4 regions of the Erwinia sp. SLM-02 genome follow, and region 4 is predicted to be linked to each of the others. Evidence: predicted binding sites of a transcription regulator. Region 4 holds the regulator's gene; each other region holds the start of a gene.
What was found. Region 4 encodes Fur, which represses iron uptake genes when iron is present. Its sites were predicted from a motif close to ATAATAATGAGAACNACTATCAA; they were not measured.

Region 1 (4,775 bases), on a different contig from region 4:
GAAAACCAAACTGATCACCCGCGGCGGCTACGACCTGCTGAAGAAGGAGCTGGATTTTCTGTGGCGCGAGGAGCGGCCAGAAGTCACCAAAAAAGTGACCTGGGCGGCCAGCCTCGGCGACCGCAGCGAAAACGCCGACTACCAGTACAATAAAAAGCGCCTGCGTGAGATCGACCGCCGGGTGCGTTACCTGACCAAGTGTCTGGAGCAGCTACGGATTGTCGACTATTCGCCGCAGCAGGATGGCAAAGTCTTCTTCGGCGCGTGGGTTGAAGTGGAAAACGACGACGGCGACATTAAGCGTTTTCGCATCGTCGGCTATGACGAGATCTTTGGGCGAAATGACTATATTTCCATTGATTCACCCATGGCACGCGCGCTGCTGAAAAAGGAAGTCGGTGATGCCGCCACCGTGCATACCCCGGTAGGTGATGCACTCTGGTACGTCAACGATATCAGCTATCTGGAAGAGTCCTAATTATGTTGCTATCGCGCGGTTCACTGGCATTCCGTCGCCTCAACGTTGGCATTTTACGGCTGCAGTCCGTATAACTGTCCCCTATTTTCTATAGCCAAAAAGTATCCCAATGATGAAAGATTCGCTGAGCCGCATTATTGCTGATGAACTCAAGGCACGAGCAGAACAGGTTGAAGCCGCTGTTCGCCTGCTGGATGAAGGCAATACCGTTCCATTTATTGCCCGCTATCGTAAGGAAGTGACCGGGGGGCTGGATGACACCCAGCTGCGTACGCTGGAAACGCGCCTCGGCTATCTGCGCGAACTGGAAGATCGCCGCCAGTCGATCCTGAAATCCATCGACGATCAGGGCAAGCTCAGCGCTGAACTCGCCGCCGCCATTAACGGCACAATGAGCAAAACCGAGCTGGAAGACCTTTACCTCCCCTACAAACCCAAGCGCCGCACGCGCGGGCAGATCGCCATAGAAGCCGGGCTGGAACCGCTGGCCGATACGCTGTGGCAGACCCCATCGCAGGATCCCGAGCAGCGCGCTGCGGAGTTTGTCGATGCCGACAAAGGCGTCGCCGACGTCAAAGCCGCCCTCGACGGCGCACGTTATATTCTGATGGAGCGCTTTGCCGAAGACGCTTCGCTGCTGGCGAAAGTCCGTGATTACCTGTGGAAAAATGCCCACCTGGTGTCCCGCGTGATCGACGGCAAAGAGGAGGAAGGCGCCAAGTTCCGCGACTACTTCGATCATCATGAGGCGCTGGCCACCGTGCCTTCCCACCGCGCGCTGGCGATGTTCCGCGGCCGTAACGAAGGCATCCTGCAGCTGTCGCTCAACCCCGATCCGCAGTTCGATGAACCGCCGCGAGAAAGCCACGGCGAGCAGATCGTTACCGATCATCTTGGCCTGCGCCTGAACAACGCGCCTGCGGATGCCTGGCGTAAAGCCGTGGTCAGCTGGACCTGGCGTATCAAGGTGCTGCTGCACCTGGAAACCGAGCTGATGGGTACGGTACGTGAGCGAGCGGAAGAAGAAGCCATCAACGTTTTCGCCCGCAACCTGCACGATCTGCTGATGGCGGCCCCGGCGGGCATGCGCGCCACCATGGGCCTCGACCCGGGCCTGCGCACCGGCGTGAAAGTGGCGGTGGTTGACGCCACCGGCAAGCTGGTTGCCACCGATACCATTTATCCGCATACCGGCCAGGCCGCCAAAGCCGCCGCTGCTGTTGCCGCACTGTGCGCCAGGCACCAGGTGGAGCTGACCGCCATCGGTAACGGTACCGCCTCCCGAGAAACCGAGCGCTTCTACCTGGACCTGCAGAAGCAGTTCCCACAGGTACACGGCCAGAAAGTGATCGTCAGCGAAGCCGGTGCATCCGTCTACTCGGCATCCGAGCTGGCCGCGCTGGAGTTCCCGGACCTGGATGTATCGATCCGTGGCGCGGTTTCCATTGCCCGTCGCCTGCAGGATCCGCTCTCCGAGCTGGTGAAAATCGACCCGAAATCCATCGGCGTGGGCCAGTATCAGCATGACGTCAGCCAGAGCCAGCTGGCGAAAAAGCTGGATGCGGTCGTGGAAGACTGCGTTAACGGCGTCGGCGTGGATCTGAATACCGCCTCGGTGCCGCTGCTGACCCGCGTGGCGGGCCTGAGCAAAATGATCGCCCAGAATATTGTTAACTGGCGCGATGAAAACGGCCGCTTCCAGAACCGCCAGCAGCTGCTGAAGGTCAGTCGCCTGGGGCCGAAAGCGTTTGAGCAGTGCGCCGGCTTCCTGCGCATCAGCCAGGGGGATAACCCGCTGGACGCGTCGACCGTTCACCCGGAAGCCTATCCGGTAGTGGAGCGTATTCTGTCGTCAACCGGACAGTCGCTGAGCGACCTGATGGGCAACCCGGCCGAGCTGCGCAACCTGAAGGCCGTGGATTTCACCGATGAACGGTTCGGTGTGCCTACCGTCAGCGACATCATCAAAGAGCTGGAAAAACCAGGCCGCGATCCGCGCCCTGAGTTTAAAACCGCGCAGTTTGCCGAAGGCGTGGATACCCTGAACGATCTGCTGCCGGGCATGGTACTGGAAGGCTCCGTCACAAACGTTACCAACTTTGGTGCCTTCGTCGATATCGGCGTACATCAGGATGGCCTGGTACACATCTCCTCCCTGTCGGACAAATTTGTCGACGATCCGCACAAAGTGGTGAAAGCCGGGGATATCGTCAAAGTGAAGGTGATGGAAGTGGATCTGCAGCGTAAGCGCATCGCGCTGACGATGCGTCTTGACGAACAGCCGGGTGAAACCAGCGCCCGTCGCGGCGGCGGTAACAGCGGCAGCAGCGGCAAAAACCGGGAAAATTCCCGCCCGGCCAAAGGGGCTAACCGCCCTGCCGCATCGTCCGCCGGCAACAGCGCCATGGGCGACGCGCTGGCTGCGGCATTCGGTAAAAAACGCTAGTTCTGCACGGGCGGATCGGCCGATCCGCCCGCTTTGCCACGATCTCTCCCCCCTGCCAGTGTCAACATTGCGCCATATCAATACCAGCGATAATCACTCTCATTAAAATTCGCATTGGTTGATTATCACTCATTTTTTTTTCGCGGTGGGCACAGGCCATGCAACTGATACCGAAACAGCGTTATCGTATCCTTCGTTTTTCTCCGGAGGTCAGTCCGGTTTTTCGTCAGAAACTGATGGCCCTGGGATTACTTCCCGGCTCAACCTTTGAGCTGATTCGCGTGGCACCGCTTGGCGATCCGCTGCAGATCAAAACGCCACGGATCAGCCTGATGCTGCGTAAAAAAGATCTCGCTCTGCTGCAGCTGGAAAACGCCCCCGGGGCTGACGTATGAAAAACTGTACCGTTGCGCTGACCGGTAACCCGAACGTGGGTAAAACCACCCTTTTTAATCAGCTGACCGGGTCGCGGCAGCGGGTGGGAAACTGGGCGGGCGTCACCGTTGAGCGTAAAGAGGGGACGTTCACCACCCCACAGCACCAGGTCAGGCTGGTGGATCTCCCGGGTACCTACTCGCTCACTACCCTGTCGGCGCAGGCGTCGCTGGATGAGCAAATTGCCTGCCACTATCTGCTGAGCGGAGAAGCGGATCTGGTGATTAACGTGGTGGATGCCAGCAATCTGGCCCGTAATCTTTATCTCACCACGCAGCTGCTGGAAATGGGCCAGCCCTGCATCGTGGCACTGAATATGCTGGACATCGCGGAGCGTCAGCAGATCAGCATAAACAGCGAGGCCCTTTCCCGGGCGCTGGGCTGTCCGGTAGTACCGTTGGTTTCAACCCGTGGTCACGGCATTGATATCCTGAAACAGGCCATCGACCGTCACGATCGTGCCGTGCCGGATCTGAGCGTTGACTACCCGCCGGAGTTGCAGAACGCGGTGGCCCAGCTGGTCGCCGCACAGCCACACGCCATGGCGCAGAAAAAAAAGCGCTGGCTGGCGCTGCAAATGCTGGAGGGCGATATCTGGAGCCAGCAGCAGGCCGGAGACGCTGCCGCGCTGCTGACCGCCCTCCACCAGCAAACCGGTGATGCCGCCGCTCAGGCTATCGCCAGCAGCCGCTATCAAAAAATCGATGCACTGTGTCGCGATGCCATGTTTCACGGCAGAACCGGCACCAGCTTTTCCATGCGGCTCGACCAGCTGGTGATGAACCGTTGGCTGGGACTGCCGATATTTTTCCTGGTGATGTATCTGATGTTTTTCCTGGCGATCAACCTGGGCGGCGCGCTACAGCCGCTATTTGACCTGGGTTCAGCCGCTATTTTTATTCAGGGTACCCAGTGGCTGGGTGCCGGCCTGCATTTTCCGGCCTGGCTGACGCTGTTCCTCGCCCAGGGGATCGGGGGCGGAATCAACACGGTGATGCCGCTGGTGCCGCAGATCGGCATGATGTTTCTGTTCCTGTCGCTGCTGGAAGACTCCGGCTACATGGCGCGCGCCGCTTTTGTGATGGATCGCCTGATGCAGGCGCTGGGGCTGCCGGGCAAATCCTTTGTGCCGCTGATTGTCGGCTTTGGCTGCAATGTGCCTTCGGTGATGGGCGCCCGCACGCTGGATGCCCCGCGCGAACGACTGATCACCGTGCTGATGGCTCCGTTTATCTCCTGCGGCGCGCGGCTGGCCATTTTTGCCGTTTTCGCCGCCGCCTTTTTCGGTCAGCACGGCGCGATGGTGGTCTTCAGCCTCTACGTGCTCGGAATTGTGGTCGCCATCCTCACCGGGCTGGTGCTCAAACACACGCTGATGCGTGGGACCGCCAGCCCGTTCGTGATGGAGCTGCCGGT
Region 2 (4,775 bases), on a different contig from region 4:
CGGCGGTCCTCGCGCCGCTTCGCGGTGCCATCACTCCGCTCGTCAGCCTCACGGACCAGCACAGACGCGCGTCCTGCGCGGCTGTGCTTTTCGTCCGCGTCCATGCGGCCGAATCCTGGCTTCCTCTCTTCGTTCAGCGCTGCGGATTGCCGGGTGGGCGGACACAGCCCGTCTGCTTTGCCTGGCATGAGTTGCCTTTACGAAGTTTTCAATCACAACAGCTGTCCTGGCCTGCCCAATATCGTTCTGTCACCGAGATAAAGAAAAAGAAGGCTGTAAGGCGGGTAAATCCGATCGGGGGAGCAGTCTCTGTGGCAGATGGGTAATCCTCAGCACTGAGGCACTGACAGCGGGGCCGCAGAGATCAGGTGAAAAGAGGGAATGAGCGGATACAGGGGATGGCAGCTGGCAAGAAGCGAGCACGGTTTAAGCAGGGGGAGCGGCAAACACCGCAGCCACCAGCGATACGCATAAAAAAACCGCTATCTGAAAGACAGCGGTTTTAACGTTTGAACCGAAGAAACATCACCTGAATCGGCAGCCCGTTAAATCCGGGCACCGCGACCCGGTTATTTCGATACGGTTTCCATGCCCATCAGACCAATCTTCAGATAACCCGCCTGACGCAGCTTATCCATCACGCCCATCAGCGTTTCATAACTCACTGACTTATCGGCCTGGAAGAAGATAGTGGTATCTTTCTTGCCTTCGGTCTGCTTAACCAACGTATCCACCAGCGTCTCTTGCGATACCGCATCATTACCGATAAACAGCTGATTATCGGCCTTAATCGACAGATAAACCGGTTTTTCCGGGCGCGGCTGCGGAGTACTGGTTGAGGCAGGCAGATTGACGCGAACGTCAACGGTGGCAAGCGGCGCGGCGACCATAAAGATAATCAGCAGCACCAGCATCACGTCGATAAACGGCGTCACGTTGATTTCGTGCATTTCACCGTTGCTATCGAGGTCTTCGTTTAATCGCATTGCCATAGCGCTTAACCTACCCGCAGTTTCTGCGCCGACTGAACGCGGTGAGAGCTTTCGCTGGCGGCGAGGTCAAGATCGCGGCTCTGCAGCAGCAGAACCTGTGCAGCCACATCGCCCAGAGACGCTTTATAGCTGGCGATCATACGGGCAAACACGTTGTAAATCACTACCGCAGGAATAGCCGCTACCAGACCAATCGCGGTGGCCAACAGCGCTTCCGCAATGCCCGGCGCCACAACGGCCAGGTTGGTTGTCTGAGTTTTCGCAATACCGATGAAGCTGTTCATGATGCCCCATACGGTACCGAACAGACCCACGAACGGCGCAATCGCACCGATGGTCGCAAGGTAACCGTTACCGCGACCGGCGTGGCGGCTGAACGCGGCAACGCGGCGCTCAAGGCGGAAACCGGTGCGCTCTTTAATACCGTTGTTATCATCGGTACCGGCGGACAGTTCCAGCTCGTTTTCGGCTTCTTTAATCAGCAATGCGCTGAGGCTCTGACCGGTGAAACTGGCGCTGGTTTTTGATGCTTCATCCAGCGAACGTACGGTTGCCAGCTGCTGCTGCTCGCGCTTCAGACGTCTGCGTGCGGAACTCAATTCGATTGTTTTGCTAAAGAAGATGGCCCAGGTGACAACGGATGCCAACAACAGTCCAATCATTACGGCTTTAACCACGATGTCTGCATGCTGGTACATGCCCCAGACGGAAAGGTCCATCTGCATCAAATCATTTGTCACGCTGTGTCTCCAACATCTAATTGCTGATAGCGAAAAAATTCAGGCCAGATCATACCAAACCCGTTAGGAATTGATAGTAGTTCTCATTACTATTTACACCCTATAAGACATTTTTTGAACAATTTTTTTCTCATTTACGGATGTGATGGCGCTCACAGTGAAATTTTATCACTTACCTTCAGGCTGAATACCTCAGGAGAGGTAGCCGTGTTAACGTAAAAACAACACTGAATAAAGAGACCGTTTTAATGACCAGCAAAAAGATCGAAACGGCCCTGGTGGCCGCCGGACGCAGCAAACGATACACCCAGGGATCGGTGAACAGCGTGATTCAGCGCGCCTCTTCTCTGGTTTTTGACACCGTTGCCGATAAAAAGCGAGCCACCGCCGGGCGCGCCAACGGCGAACTGTTTTATGGCCGTCGGGGTACCCTCACCCACTTTTCGCTGCAGGATGCGATGACCGAACTGGAAGGCGGCGCGGGCTGCGTACTGTATCCCTGCGGTGCTGCAGCGGTGGCCAACGCCATTCTCGCGTTTGTTGACGCCGGGGATAACGTACTGATGAGCGGCAGCGTTTACGAACCGACTCAGGACTTTTGCACCAAAATCCTCAGCAAGCTGAACGTCAGCACCACCTGGTTCGATCACTGCATCGGCGCTGAAATTGCCGATTTAGTGCAGCCCAACACCCGCGTGGTCTTCCTGGAGTCTCCGGCATCGATCACTATGGAAGTGCAGGATATCCCCTCCATCGTGGCGGCGGTGCGCAGCAAAGCCCCTGAGGCCATTATCATGGTCGATAATACCTGGGCGGCCGGGATCCTGTTTCGCGCGCTGGATTTCGGCGTGGATATCTCTATTCAGGCGGCCACCAAATATCTGGTTGGCCACTCGGATGCGATGATCGGCACCGCCGTAGCCAATGCGCGCTGCTGGGCGCAGCTGCGGGAAAACTCGTATCTGATGGGCCAGATGGTGGATGCCGACACCGCTTACGTCACCAGCCGCGGGCTGCGCACGCTGGCGGTGCGCCTGCGTCAGCATCAGGAGAGCAGCATTCAGGTTGCGCAGTGGCTGGCCGGGCGCGATGAAGTTGAGCGGGTGAATCATCCGGCGCTGCCGGAGTGCAAAGGGCACGAATTCTGGCAGCGCGATTTCAGCGGCTGCAGCGGCCTGTTCTCCTTTATCCTGAAGGAACGCCTGAGCAGTGAGCGCCTGGCACACTACCTGGATCATTTCAGCCACTTCAGCATGGCCTACTCCTGGGGCGGCTATGAGTCGCTGATCCTCGCCAATCAGCCTGAAGAACTGGCCGCTATCCGCCCCGCAGGCGGCATTGATTTCACCGGTACGCTGGTTCGGGTGCATATCGGCCTGGAACACGTTGACGATCTGATCGAGGATCTGCGTGCGGGCTTCGACAGGCTGAGCCAGTAATCTTTGCTGCTTCAACAAATTATCAATAAGGCGCGCTGTTCGCGCCTTTGATCAAGATATCTGGCACGATTTGCGAGTAGTATAGGGGTATAGCTATAGCTGTAGTTAACGGGATAACGAATGGGTGTTTTACACGAGATTGTTCAGGCGCTCTGGCATCAGGATTTTACCGCGCTGGCCAATCCGGATGTGATTTGGGTTGTTTACGGGATTATGTTTATCACGTTGCTGCTTGAAAATGGTTTGCTTCCGGCTTCATTTCTCCCCGGCGACAGCCTGCTGCTGCTGGCCGGTGCCATGGTGGCCAAAGGCGTCATGGCATTTTTTCCCACGATGATCATCCTGACCGCCGCCGCCAGTATTGGCTGCTGGCTGAGCTATTTGCAGGGCCGCTGGCTGGGCAATACCCGGCTGGTGAAAGGCTGGCTGCTGCACCTTCCCGCGCAGTACCACCAGCGGGCATGGAACCTGTTTAACCGCCACGGGCTGCTGGCGCTGCTGGTTGGCCGCTTCCTCGCCTTTGTACGGACGATTCTGCCTACCATGGCCGGTATTTCCGGGCTGAAAAGCGGCCGCTTCCAGCTGTTTAACTGGCTCAGCGGGCTGCTGTGGGTGACGATTCTGGTCGCGCTCGGCTATGGCATCAGCCAGGTGCCGTTTATCAAGCGTCATGAGGATCAGGTGATGGCGATTCTGATGATCCTGCCGCTGGTGCTGCTCTGTGCCGGACTTACCGGTAGCGTGGTGCTGGTGCTGAGGCGTAAAAAGGCCCGTTAATCCGGGCCGGTTTTATCCCGGCTGCCGCATCCGGGTCATCTCTTCCCCCGGCGTGACGCCAAAGTAGCGTTTGAACTCGCGCGAGAACTGCGACGCGCTTTCATATCCCACTTTCATTGCCGCCACGCTGGCCTTCATCCCCTCCTGCAGCATCATCATGCGCGCCTGATGCAGACGGTAGCTTTTCAGGTACTGTAGCGGGGAGGTGCTGGTCACCGCCTTGAAGTTATGATGGAACGCCGAGACGCTCATATTGGCCTCCGCTGCCAGCAGGTCAACGCTCAGGTTATCGGTGAAGTGATGCTCAATACGCCGCAGTGCACGGGCAATCTGGCTGAACTGCGTCTGCCGGCTCACCAGCGCCAGCAGCGCACCGCCGCACGGCCCCTGCAGCACGTAGTAGAGGATCTCACGTACCAATTGTGGCCCCAGCACGCGGGCATCACGCGGATTGTTCATCATGTCCAGCAGACGCTCGGTTGCACAGAGCATCTCTTCCGTCAGCAGCGCCGAGTGGATACCGCAGGTTTTCGGTTCAGGATGAAAGCCGTCGTCATCGCCAATATCCATCAGGAGATCCTGGAGCTTCAGCGGATCGACCCGCAGCGTTATTCCGGCCAGCGGCGCTTCCGGCGTGGCAAAGGTTTCACACTCAAACGGCAGCGGAACGGTCAGCATCAGGTATTTATTGGCGTCGTAGCTGAATACGCTGTTGCCCAGGTAGCCGGTCTTCTGCCCCTGAAACAGGATCACAATCGCCGGCTGGTACATGACCGGGGTACGCGCCATATGCCTGTCGGCATAGATCAGGCTGATACCGGGCACCG
Region 3 (4,775 bases), 1.8 Mb from region 4:
GGCCGGCGCCGTTAAACGGCGTCGCTGCCATCATCAAACGCACAGATTGTTACTTTATTCCGGTTGTCCTGGTCGATCATAACTTGCAGTGAAGATATATCATGGATATATTTTGATTCGTTAATACGAATCATTACCAGTTCAGCCATCGCCAGAACCGTGGAGAACGTCATGACAGTGACATCGGTAACAGAAACAGCACAGGCAGCATCGCGTACTCAGTTAAGCCTCACCCTGCAGGGCGCGCGTAACGCCATTGCCGCCGCCCAGCAGAAAGCGGCGGAGAACGGCTGGCATATCAGCGTGGCGGTGGTCGACCATGCCGGCCAGCTGATTGCCCTGGAACGCAGCGACAGCGCAATTGGTATCAGTCCGGATGTTGCGCTGGGTAAGGCACGAACGGCGGCGCTGCTGCAGGCTCCCTCGCAGGAATTTGAGCAGTTTATCAATAGCGGACGCCCCAGCTTTCTCGCCACGCCCGGCGTAACGCCGCTTGAGGGCGGCGTGCCCGTCTGGCTGAACGGTATGGTGATTGGTGCCGTCGGCGTCAGCGGCGCACACGGTGCCAATGATTCGCTGGTGGCGGAAACCGCCGTGCTGGCCGTGGGCGTCTGAGTGGGATCCTCATTAAATATTATCGATGATGTCCGGTGGGCGCTGCCTGCCGGAGTTACGTTGCCGGATGTCAATCCGGCAGCCCAAGGAGAATAATTTTGTCTGAAAATAAAAGCCGCGCACCTAAGCGCGTACGTAATGAACTGCGCTTCCGCCAGATTACGGTCGCCGCTAAAACGCTCGTCGCCGAAAATTTCTGGCGTATTGATTTTATCGGCGACGATCTCGCCGGGTTCGTCTCCCCGGGCTTTGATGACCATATCAAAGTGTTTTTCCCCGATGCCGCCACCGGCGAACTGCATCTGCCGGAAGTCACCTCCGACGGCGTGGTGTGGAAAGAGGGCGCCCGCCCGGCTTCCCGCGACTATACGCCGCTGTGGTTTGACGGCGTAAAAAACACCCTGACCCTGGACTTTTATATCCACGATGGCGGTGTGGCCAGCAACTGGGCGGCGCAGGCGAAGGTTGGCGATCCGCTGGCGATTGGCGGCCCGCGCGGCTCGATGATTGTACCGGAGGATTATGCCTTCCAGCTGTACGTCTGCGACGAAAGCGGCCTGCCGGCATTTAAACGCCGGAAAGAAACCGTACAGGGCGGAGTGCGTAAGCTGTTCGCCTTTGCTGACGAAGCCAGCGGCAGCCTCTATCTGGACGGCCTGAACGGCATTGATGCCAGCTGGATCGGCAGCGGGAAAATGCACGGCGAACCGCTACGGGCGCTGATTAGCGAACTCGACAGCATCCAGCTGCCGCTCGATGATTACTTTATCTGGCTGACCGGTGAAGGTGACGCGGTGAAGCAGCTTAACGACTACTTTGTTATCCAGCGCGGCTGCGACGAGAACTTTGTCCGCGCCGTGGCCTACTGGCACCAGAAGTAACCCTGTGGGCCGCCGCGCCGGTTGTGTTTCACCGGGTGGCGGTCTACTATCACCCCCCTTATTTTTCCGCACGGGCAGGCGATGAAACGACCGCAGTTCCCCTTTACCCCCTCAGACAGCGAGCCGCGCGCCGCCTGCGGCAGCCAGCGCAAAAAGCGCCGGGAAAAAATGCTCGACGGCAGCGATATTCGCCTGCTGGTGCTGCATTTTCTCAGCCAGGGTGAGGCCCACGGCTACGAGCTGATCAAAGCCATTGAGGATCTGTCCAAAGGGGAGTACACGCCCAGCCCTGGCATTATCTATCCCAACCTGACGCTGCTGGAAGAAACGGCGATGATCGCCGCCGTCGATCCGCAGGCGGCGCGTAAAGCCTATCGCCTGGAGCCGCAGGGCCGCGACTGGCTGCAGCAGAATCAGCCCGATCTGGCAACAATCGTGCAGCGGCTCTCCTCGCTGGCGGTGCTGGTGCATAACCGCAGCGTGCCGGAAGTGGAGCGGGCGATCCACAATATGAAAACCGCGCTCAACACGCGGCTGTCACAGCAGGCTATCTCGCAGGAAACCCTCTACGCTATCGTGGATGCGCTGGACGAAGCGGCGAAAAAGATCGAACGTAGTTAGCCTGTTAGCCTGTTAGCCTGTTAGCCTGTTAGCCTGTTAGCCAGAGCCAGAGCCAGAGCCAGAGCCAGAGCCAGTCTGCCAGTGCCATAGCCACTGGCGTTGGCTTCGTGCAGATGCACACCGCGCCTGTTAGTTCCGCCCAGGTTTTCTCAGATGCATGCAGGCTTCTGTTGCCCCTCTGTTGTACCCCGTACATGATTTATCCCTGATCCCTGATCCCTGATCCCTGATCCCTGATCCCTGATCCCTGATCCCTTTCTGTATACCGATCCTAATTGCCGAATTTTCCGGGTTGCACTTGCATCAACGCGCAAGTCATTCCGCTTACCCGCAGGAAAAGACATCAGGCACCGCAGACCCACCACCTGACATTCCGCATGCGCGCGATTATTTACATCCGTTTTCTAATCATTAATTTTCAGCGTTGAGTGTTACATTGAAATAATTGTGAGGAAATTGTGCAGAGAGTGAAAGTTTTTCGAAAGCAGATGTCTGGTTGATTTAATGCCCTTAACGTTATCCTGCGGAATTAATTATTCTTAATAATAAAGTGAACTTTATGCCCTGAGCTCTATTGATAAAGATAATCATTCCTATTAATATCCCGCCGCCTTAAAAATATAATAATATTAGCGAAACTTAACTGATTTCATATTCTTTTTTATCGAAGCAATCCGTGAGCCAATACTAATAACAAGCAAAGGGTAATTAAATGCTCACCACGTCAAAATTACAGGGAATCAGTGCGCCGGTAATGAAATGGGCGGTACTGGCCGCAGCGATTCACTGTGCCTGCGGCTATGCGCAGGCTGAAACTTCTGCCACAGCGAACGCCGCCGCAGAAAGCAGCAATGAACAGGGCACGATGACCGTCACCGCCCAGGCTCCGCTTCAGGGCGGCAGCAAAACCACCATCACCGCTGAACAGATGCAGAAGAACGGCACCACCGATTTCGGTTCGGTGATGCGTTATCAGCCGCTGATTAGCGCAACGGGTGTGAGCGGCGGTTCTACCGCAGGTAAAAGCGGTTTCGACCGCAGCGGCTACACCGGATTTAATATTCGTGGGCTGGAAAGCAACCGCGTTGGTTTAGACGTGGACGGTATTCCACTGCCGGATGCCACCGGTCGCAGCTACGTCAGTCGTGCGGGTTTAAATACCTTCGGTATTGGCCGCGATTATATTGACCCGTATATGTTTGGCAGCGTGGATATTGATGCCGGCGCCACCTCCGTCGAACAGCCGAATACCTCGATCGGCGGCAACGTTTCCTTCCGTAATAAATCCGCCGACGATTATCTTTCCCCGGGACGTTCCAGCTGGTTTGGCTACCAGAGTGATTACGACTCTTCCAACCGCGGCTGGCATAACGGGATCACCGCCGCAGCGGGCGACAGCACCCTGCGCGGCGTCTTCGTTCTGAGCCGCCGTGACGGTCAGCAGACCAGCAACAACAGCGATGAGGTCAGCGCCTACCCGACGAACTGGCACTCCACCGCGCTGATGACCTCCGGGATCTGGCAGCCGAACGACGAGCATAAATTCAGCGCCACGCTGGACTACTACCACAAGGTTAACCACAGCCACTACGATACCTGGAATACCGCAGGGACCAGCACCATCGGCGACAGCCAGCAGCAGAGCGATACCCGCCGCTGGGGCGTGAGCCTGGCGGATGAGTACACGCCGGACAGCGGTTTTGTCGACAGCCTCTCCAGCCGCGTTTACTACCAGCACACCGAAGCGCATGACAACACCTACATGCCAACCGATGCCAGCGGCACCATGCAGCACGTCTACTCGGACTACAACGTTGATACCTGGGGCTTTGACACCCACGGCAACAAAACGCTTGGCCGCCACGATCTGAGCGCCGGAATCAACGGCCGCATCACCGATACCGAGCGTCCGTTCCGTCAGGATCCGGCTCCGAGCGTCTACAGCGTGATCATGCAGCCGCAGGCCGACAGCCGTAGCTATACGGTCGGTGGCTTCGTGCAGGATAAGATCAACTTTGACCTGAACGGCAGCCGCTTCGCGGTGATCCCGGGCGTGCGCGCGGTATATCAGAATACCAAACCGCAGAATCTGTCCAGCCTGACTACCGGCAGCACGGTGCTGACCGCCTCCGAGCTGGAAACCCTGTACGGTTCGGCGAACAGCGACAGCCAGATCCTGCCGTCGCTGATGCTGCAGTACGATCTCACCCCGCAGATGATTACCTATCTGCAGTACAAACGCGGCGCGCAGTTTGCTAACGCCAGCCAGCTATACGGTTCGTGGAACCTGGGTTCCTCCTATGCCGGCACCGCGCAGTATGCGCTGATCGGTAATGCGGATCTGGAAACCGAAACCAGTAACAACCTGGAGTGGGGCGTGAAAGGCAACGTGACCGACGGCGTGACGCTGAACGGTTCCCTGTTCTACAACACCTACAAGAACTTCATCGCCTATAGCCGCTACACCCGTGCCGGTAGCCCGGACAAGTTCACTAATGTTCCATCGAACATCTACACCGTTTATCAGGCTGAAAACCGCGATAAAGCCTATATCTGGGGCGGTGAGCTGAGCAGCAAGGTAAACTTCGGGACCTGGTTTGAAGAGGTTAACGGCCTGAGCGCGACCTTTGCTCTGGGCTACAGCGAAGGTAAATCCAA
Region 4 (4,775 bases):
GTGATCCAGTTTCTGCTAAAATCGTTCCACGAGGGCGAATGGCGCTTCAATGTACCGGTGCTGTATCAGTGCTACGACCGGATTATCGGCTGGCAACCGCAGCCCGCCTGGCCGCATCCCGCGCTATTTATACGCGGTGAACGTTCACCCTATCTGGCGGATGAATATCGTGACGCGCTGCTGGCGCAATTCCCTCAGGCGCGGGCCCACGTTGTAACGGGGGCGGGGCACTGGGTGCATGCTGAAAAACCTGATGCAGTTTTACGCGCAATTCGTCGATTTTTTGTGCTGTAAAAACAATTATTTCCCTATGTTGTTAAAACATTGTCGTCATCACTTTCACTGGGGTATGATGCGCGCTGACATTTTTCCGCTGGTGATTTTTCCGGCGGATAACGGCCTGACACATCAGAAATCCAGCCTTTCAGTATCACTATTCTATGGCAAAAGAGAACACGGACCGCACAACGCTCGATCTGTTCGCAGATGAACGTCGCCCGGGACGACCGAAAACTAATCCGCTGACGCGTGATGAGCAGCTGCGCATCAATAAACGCAATCAGCTTAAGCGCGATAAAGTTCGCGGGCTTAAGCGCGTCGAGCTGAAAATGAACAGTGAAGCCGTTGATGCGCTGAACCAGCTGGCCGATGCGCGCAATATGAGCCGCAGCGAGCTGATTGAAGAGATGTTGCTGAACCAGTTAAAACACCTTCAGTCCTGAACGTCGCGCGCGCCCTCAGGGCACAATGCGACAAAAGCAGCAGGATTACTCATTTATCCGCTCCCGGCGGTCTGCTATCATTAACGCCATCTGCAAAAATTTTGGCAGCCACCATATCATTAAGATTCAAGAGGTTATTAAACTCATGGCAATCGTAGGCATTTTCTTTGGCAGCGATACGGGCAATACGGAAAACATTGCAAAGATGATCCAGAAACAGCTGGGTAAAGACGTTGCAGAAGTTCGTGATATTGCCAAAAGCAGCAAAGAAGACCTTGAAGCCTTCGACATTCTGCTGCTGGGCATTCCCACCTGGTATTACGGTGAAGCCCAGTGCGACTGGGATGACTTTTTCCCGACGCTGGAAGAGATCGACTTCAACGGAAAACTGGTTGCCCTGTTCGGCTGCGGCGATCAGGAAGACTACTCAGAATATTTCTGCGATGCGATGGGCACCATCCGCGACATCATTGAGCCAAACGGTGCGATTCTGGTAGGCCAGTGGCCGACCGAAGGTTACAACTTTGAAGCCTCTAAAGGGCTGGCCGATGACAACCACTTCCTTGGACTGGCCATTGACGAAGACCGTCAGCCGGAACTGACCAATGAGCGCGTTGATAAATGGGTGAAACAGATTTTTGATGAACTTCAGCTGAAAGAAATCATCGAAGCCTGATGCCAACGGCTTGATGTGGGAGACATCTCACATCAAGTCAGTGATTTTTCCTATAGAAGTAATAGATACGTATTTGTAACTTCCACCTGTAAAAATGTACAATAACCCTATCGGTTACCCGCTTTCTCATCCTTCAGCATCTCTGAACGATCTTTTTCCATCACCGGGCGAAGGGATGAGATAGAGCGAAATGTTAACTTAGTACGATTTGGACGCGAGCCTCCCAGGACGTAATGACATTAATCCTTACATCCAACAGTGGTTTCAGGCATTCCTGTTGTTTTCATTTCGATGTATGAGTTCTATACTGTGACGCATCCAACTCTAGCGTCAACCGATGTTCAGGGCTTTTCAGCCACTAAGTGACTAGCAAAGTAACAGGACAATATCCGCATGACTGACAACAATACCGCATTAAAGAAGGCCGGCCTGAAAGTCACGCTTCCACGACTGAAAATTCTGGAAGTGCTTCAGGAACCAGAAGGCCATCACGTCAGTGCGGAAGACTTGTATAAGCGCCTGATTGATATGGGCGAAGAAATCGGTTTAGCCACGGTTTACCGCGTGCTTAACCAGTTTGATGACGCAGGGATCGTTACCCGTCATAACTTTGAAGGCGGTAAATCCGTTTTCGAACTGACCCAGCAGCACCACCACGATCACTTGATCTGTCTGGACTGCGGTAAAGTTATTGAATTCCGTGATGAGTACATTGAAGCGCGCCAGCGTGAAATCGCAACGCGCCACGGAATTAAACTGAGCAACCACAGCCTGTACCTTTATGGCCATTGCTCTAAGGGCGACTGCCGTGAAGACGACACGCTGCACGATGACGAGTAATTTGTTCTGAAATCAGCATGAAACCGGTGGCTATCCACCGGTTTTTTTTTGCCTGTTATCCGGCATAGACCGGCAGGACGTTCCAGTAGGATAATACAGACACCAGCGCATTCACCGCCCCAAAGATCAGCACCAGCACGATCGGAGCCATCCCTCCCCTGACCTGCCATCCCGCCGTGGCAAAACGCTGTCGCGCTTTTCGTGCCAGCATCGCCGGCGTGATCACTGCCCACAGCGTTGCCGCCAGCCCGGCGTAGCCAATCGCCACCAGAAAACCGTTTGGCCAAATCATCGCCGCCGTCAGAGGGAGAATGAAGGTGACAACGGTCGTTTTTAACCGACCGAACGCGGAGCGATCGAACTTAAACAGGTCGGCAAGATAGTCAAAGAACCCCAGGCTGACGCCGAGGAACGAACAGGCCACGGCAAAGTTCGAGAAAATATCCAGCAGCAGATTGAGATAAGGACTGTGCAACACACCGGAAAGTGCGGCAACCAGCACGTCGATATTCCCCCCCTGAGCGGCAATTGCTTTGAATTCATGCCGTGGGATGTTCCCCATCGTGCCGACGATCCAGATAAAATAAATCGCCAGCGCCAGCAGCGTGCCGAACACCAGACAGCGGCATACCCGGCTGCCGTTCTTCTGATAGTAACTGACCAGCCCGGCAATATTCCCGTGATAGCCGAATGACGCGAGGCAGAAGGGGATAACCATCCACAGATAGCGCAGGTAGTGGCTCTCTTCACTCTGGCTGTCCAGCAGTTTTACCGGTTCGATATGCCACAGCAGACCCCCAAAGATGATAAGAAACGTAATCACCTTAGCGCCGAGGAAAATCAGCGTCATACGGCTGACCATCGCGGTACCCAGCCAGATAAACACCGCCACCAGCAGCGTGAAGGCGAAACCGGCGCTGCGGGCAGAAACCGGCAGTGAAAGCTGGCTCAGCGTGTGCTGAATAATGGCTCCGCTGGCGGAGATATAGGCATAGGTGAGGATCCCCAGAACGAAGGCCACCGACAGTCCGTTAATCAGGTTCCAGCCCCGGCCCAGCAGATCGCGAGTAATGGTGTCGAAGCTGGCCCCGGCGGGATAATGCAGGCTGGCCTCCAGGAACAGCAGCCCGGAGAGCAGCATGCAGAACCAGGTGACAACCAACAGCGCAGATGACCACAGGAACCAGGCACCGGACATCACCACGGGGAGTGAGAACATCCCGGCACCGATAATGGTGCCGCTAATAATTAAGGTTCCCCAGAGTGTCGAAGGCAGGCGGGCGGTGGAAACCGGTAAATCCATGACTAATCCTTAGCAAAAAACGGAAACTCGCCGCCATCACCGGAATTATTCACTGGATGTACGGCATCAACGCCGCACATTCTACACAATTACGCACTCACGAACTAGTACGGTAATCAGTTTGTTACCATCGTTTCCTGCAGATAGCGCCAGCGCGGCGGCTGGGTTGCGCAATTAATTACCGCCAGCGAAATGCGATGAGTGTGATTCTCCTGCTGATGCTGCAGCTCGTGGTACTGAATAACCACTTCATCCCCCCGCTGCGAAATGACTTTGCACTGCTCAATGGCGATCGTCATCCCCTCCCGTGCGCCGGTTAAGCGGCCGAATAAGGCCTCAACCTCTGCCAGCGCCAGGGTTTTTCCGGCCGGTGTGACCATCATAAAATCGTCATCAAAATGCGTCAGCAGCTCAGTAAGCTGACTGCCGTCGCCGTGAAAGACAGCCTCAATCAGCTGGTGCAGCACAATCACGCTTTGCGAAGCCTTGTCGGTTAAATCTGTCATTGAATTTCCTTATGAAAACGTCGTTGATAAATCAGCCACAGCGGCAGTAATCCGACCACGGCCGCAATAATAAATGCAAGATGCCATGCCCTTTCACCGGGAAAATAGTGGCTCAGTAACGCCAGCAGCAGCGTAAACAGCGCGGTACCCAGGCTGAACGTCAGCTGGCGGTTAATATTCCACAGCGTACTGCCCCGGCTCATCTGCTGCTCGTTCAGCTCAATTAATGCCGTGGTCTGCGCACAGTTCGCCGCGATCCCACCCCCGATCCCCATCAGCAGATAGGCCGCACACAGCACCTCCCCATCCCCCGGATGACCGACCAGAGAAAGCAGCGCAATGCCGCCGCTGTGCAGCAGCAGACCGCAGCAGAATAAGCGAGGCGCGCCTACCCGGTAATAAATTCGCCCGGCGACCAGCATCGCCACCAGCGCTCCGGCACCGTAGAGCATCATAAAGCTGCCGGTATGCCCGGCGCTGAAATGCAAAACCTGCTGCATGTAGAAAATAGTCAGCAGGTTAACGCCGGTAAATACGCCCGGTACGGCATAGTAAACGGCGATGGACAGGTTAAGTTGACGATTTCGCAGCAGGCTGAGGTCAAGTATCGCCGACGGCTGGCGACGATAATGCCGCAGATACCCCCACGCCAGCAGCAAAGCCGCAGCCAGCCACAGCGTGGCATACAGCAACGACTGCTGCTCGCTGAACAGGGACAGGCTCCTCAG

Region 1: feoA (ferrous iron transporter A) is a predicted target of Fur. The motif match lies at 3,011-3,033, and genes of this name have one in related genera.
Region 2: exbB (tol-pal system-associated acyl-CoA thioesterase) is a predicted target of Fur. The motif match lies at 1,803-1,825, and genes of this name have one in related genera.
Region 3: PGH32_RS10500 (TonB-dependent receptor domain-containing protein) is a predicted target of Fur. The motif match lies at 2,698-2,720, and genes of this name have one in related genera.

The regions. Positions count from the first base shown of each region.
Region 1 covers NZ_JAQISN010000004.1:374,263-379,037, reverse strand. The annotation lists gene greB (transcription elongation factor GreB) at 1-478, shown strand, start outside; gene PGH32_RS20895 (Tex family protein) at 588-2,924, shown strand; gene feoA (ferrous iron transporter A) at 3,083-3,319, shown strand; gene feoB (Fe(2+) transporter permease subunit FeoB) at 3,316-4,775, shown strand, end outside.
Region 2 covers NZ_JAQISN010000002.1:348,204-352,978, forward strand. The annotation lists gene exbD (TonB system transport protein ExbD) at 570-992, opposite strand; gene exbB (tol-pal system-associated acyl-CoA thioesterase) at 998-1,732, opposite strand; gene metC (cystathionine beta-lyase) at 1,981-3,171, shown strand; gene PGH32_RS14830 (DedA family protein) at 3,292-3,948, shown strand; gene PGH32_RS14835 (AraC family transcriptional regulator) at 3,961-4,775, opposite strand, start outside.
Region 3 covers NZ_JAQISN010000001.1:2,251,189-2,255,963, reverse strand. The annotation lists gene PGH32_RS10515 (GlcG/HbpS family heme-binding protein) at 172-615, shown strand; gene PGH32_RS10510 (siderophore-interacting protein) at 711-1,496, shown strand; gene PGH32_RS10505 (PadR family transcriptional regulator) at 1,578-2,117, shown strand; gene PGH32_RS10500 (TonB-dependent receptor domain-containing protein) at 2,830-4,775, shown strand, end outside.
Region 4 covers NZ_JAQISN010000001.1:447,399-452,173, reverse strand. The annotation lists gene ybfF (esterase) at 1-294, shown strand, start outside; gene ybfE (LexA regulated protein) at 441-722, shown strand; gene fldA (flavodoxin FldA) at 868-1,398, shown strand; gene fur (ferric iron uptake transcriptional regulator) at 1,792-2,238, shown strand; gene mtr (tryptophan permease) at 2,294-3,541, opposite strand; gene PGH32_RS02205 (hypothetical protein) at 3,658-4,047, opposite strand; gene PGH32_RS02200 (MFS transporter) at 4,044-4,775, opposite strand, start outside.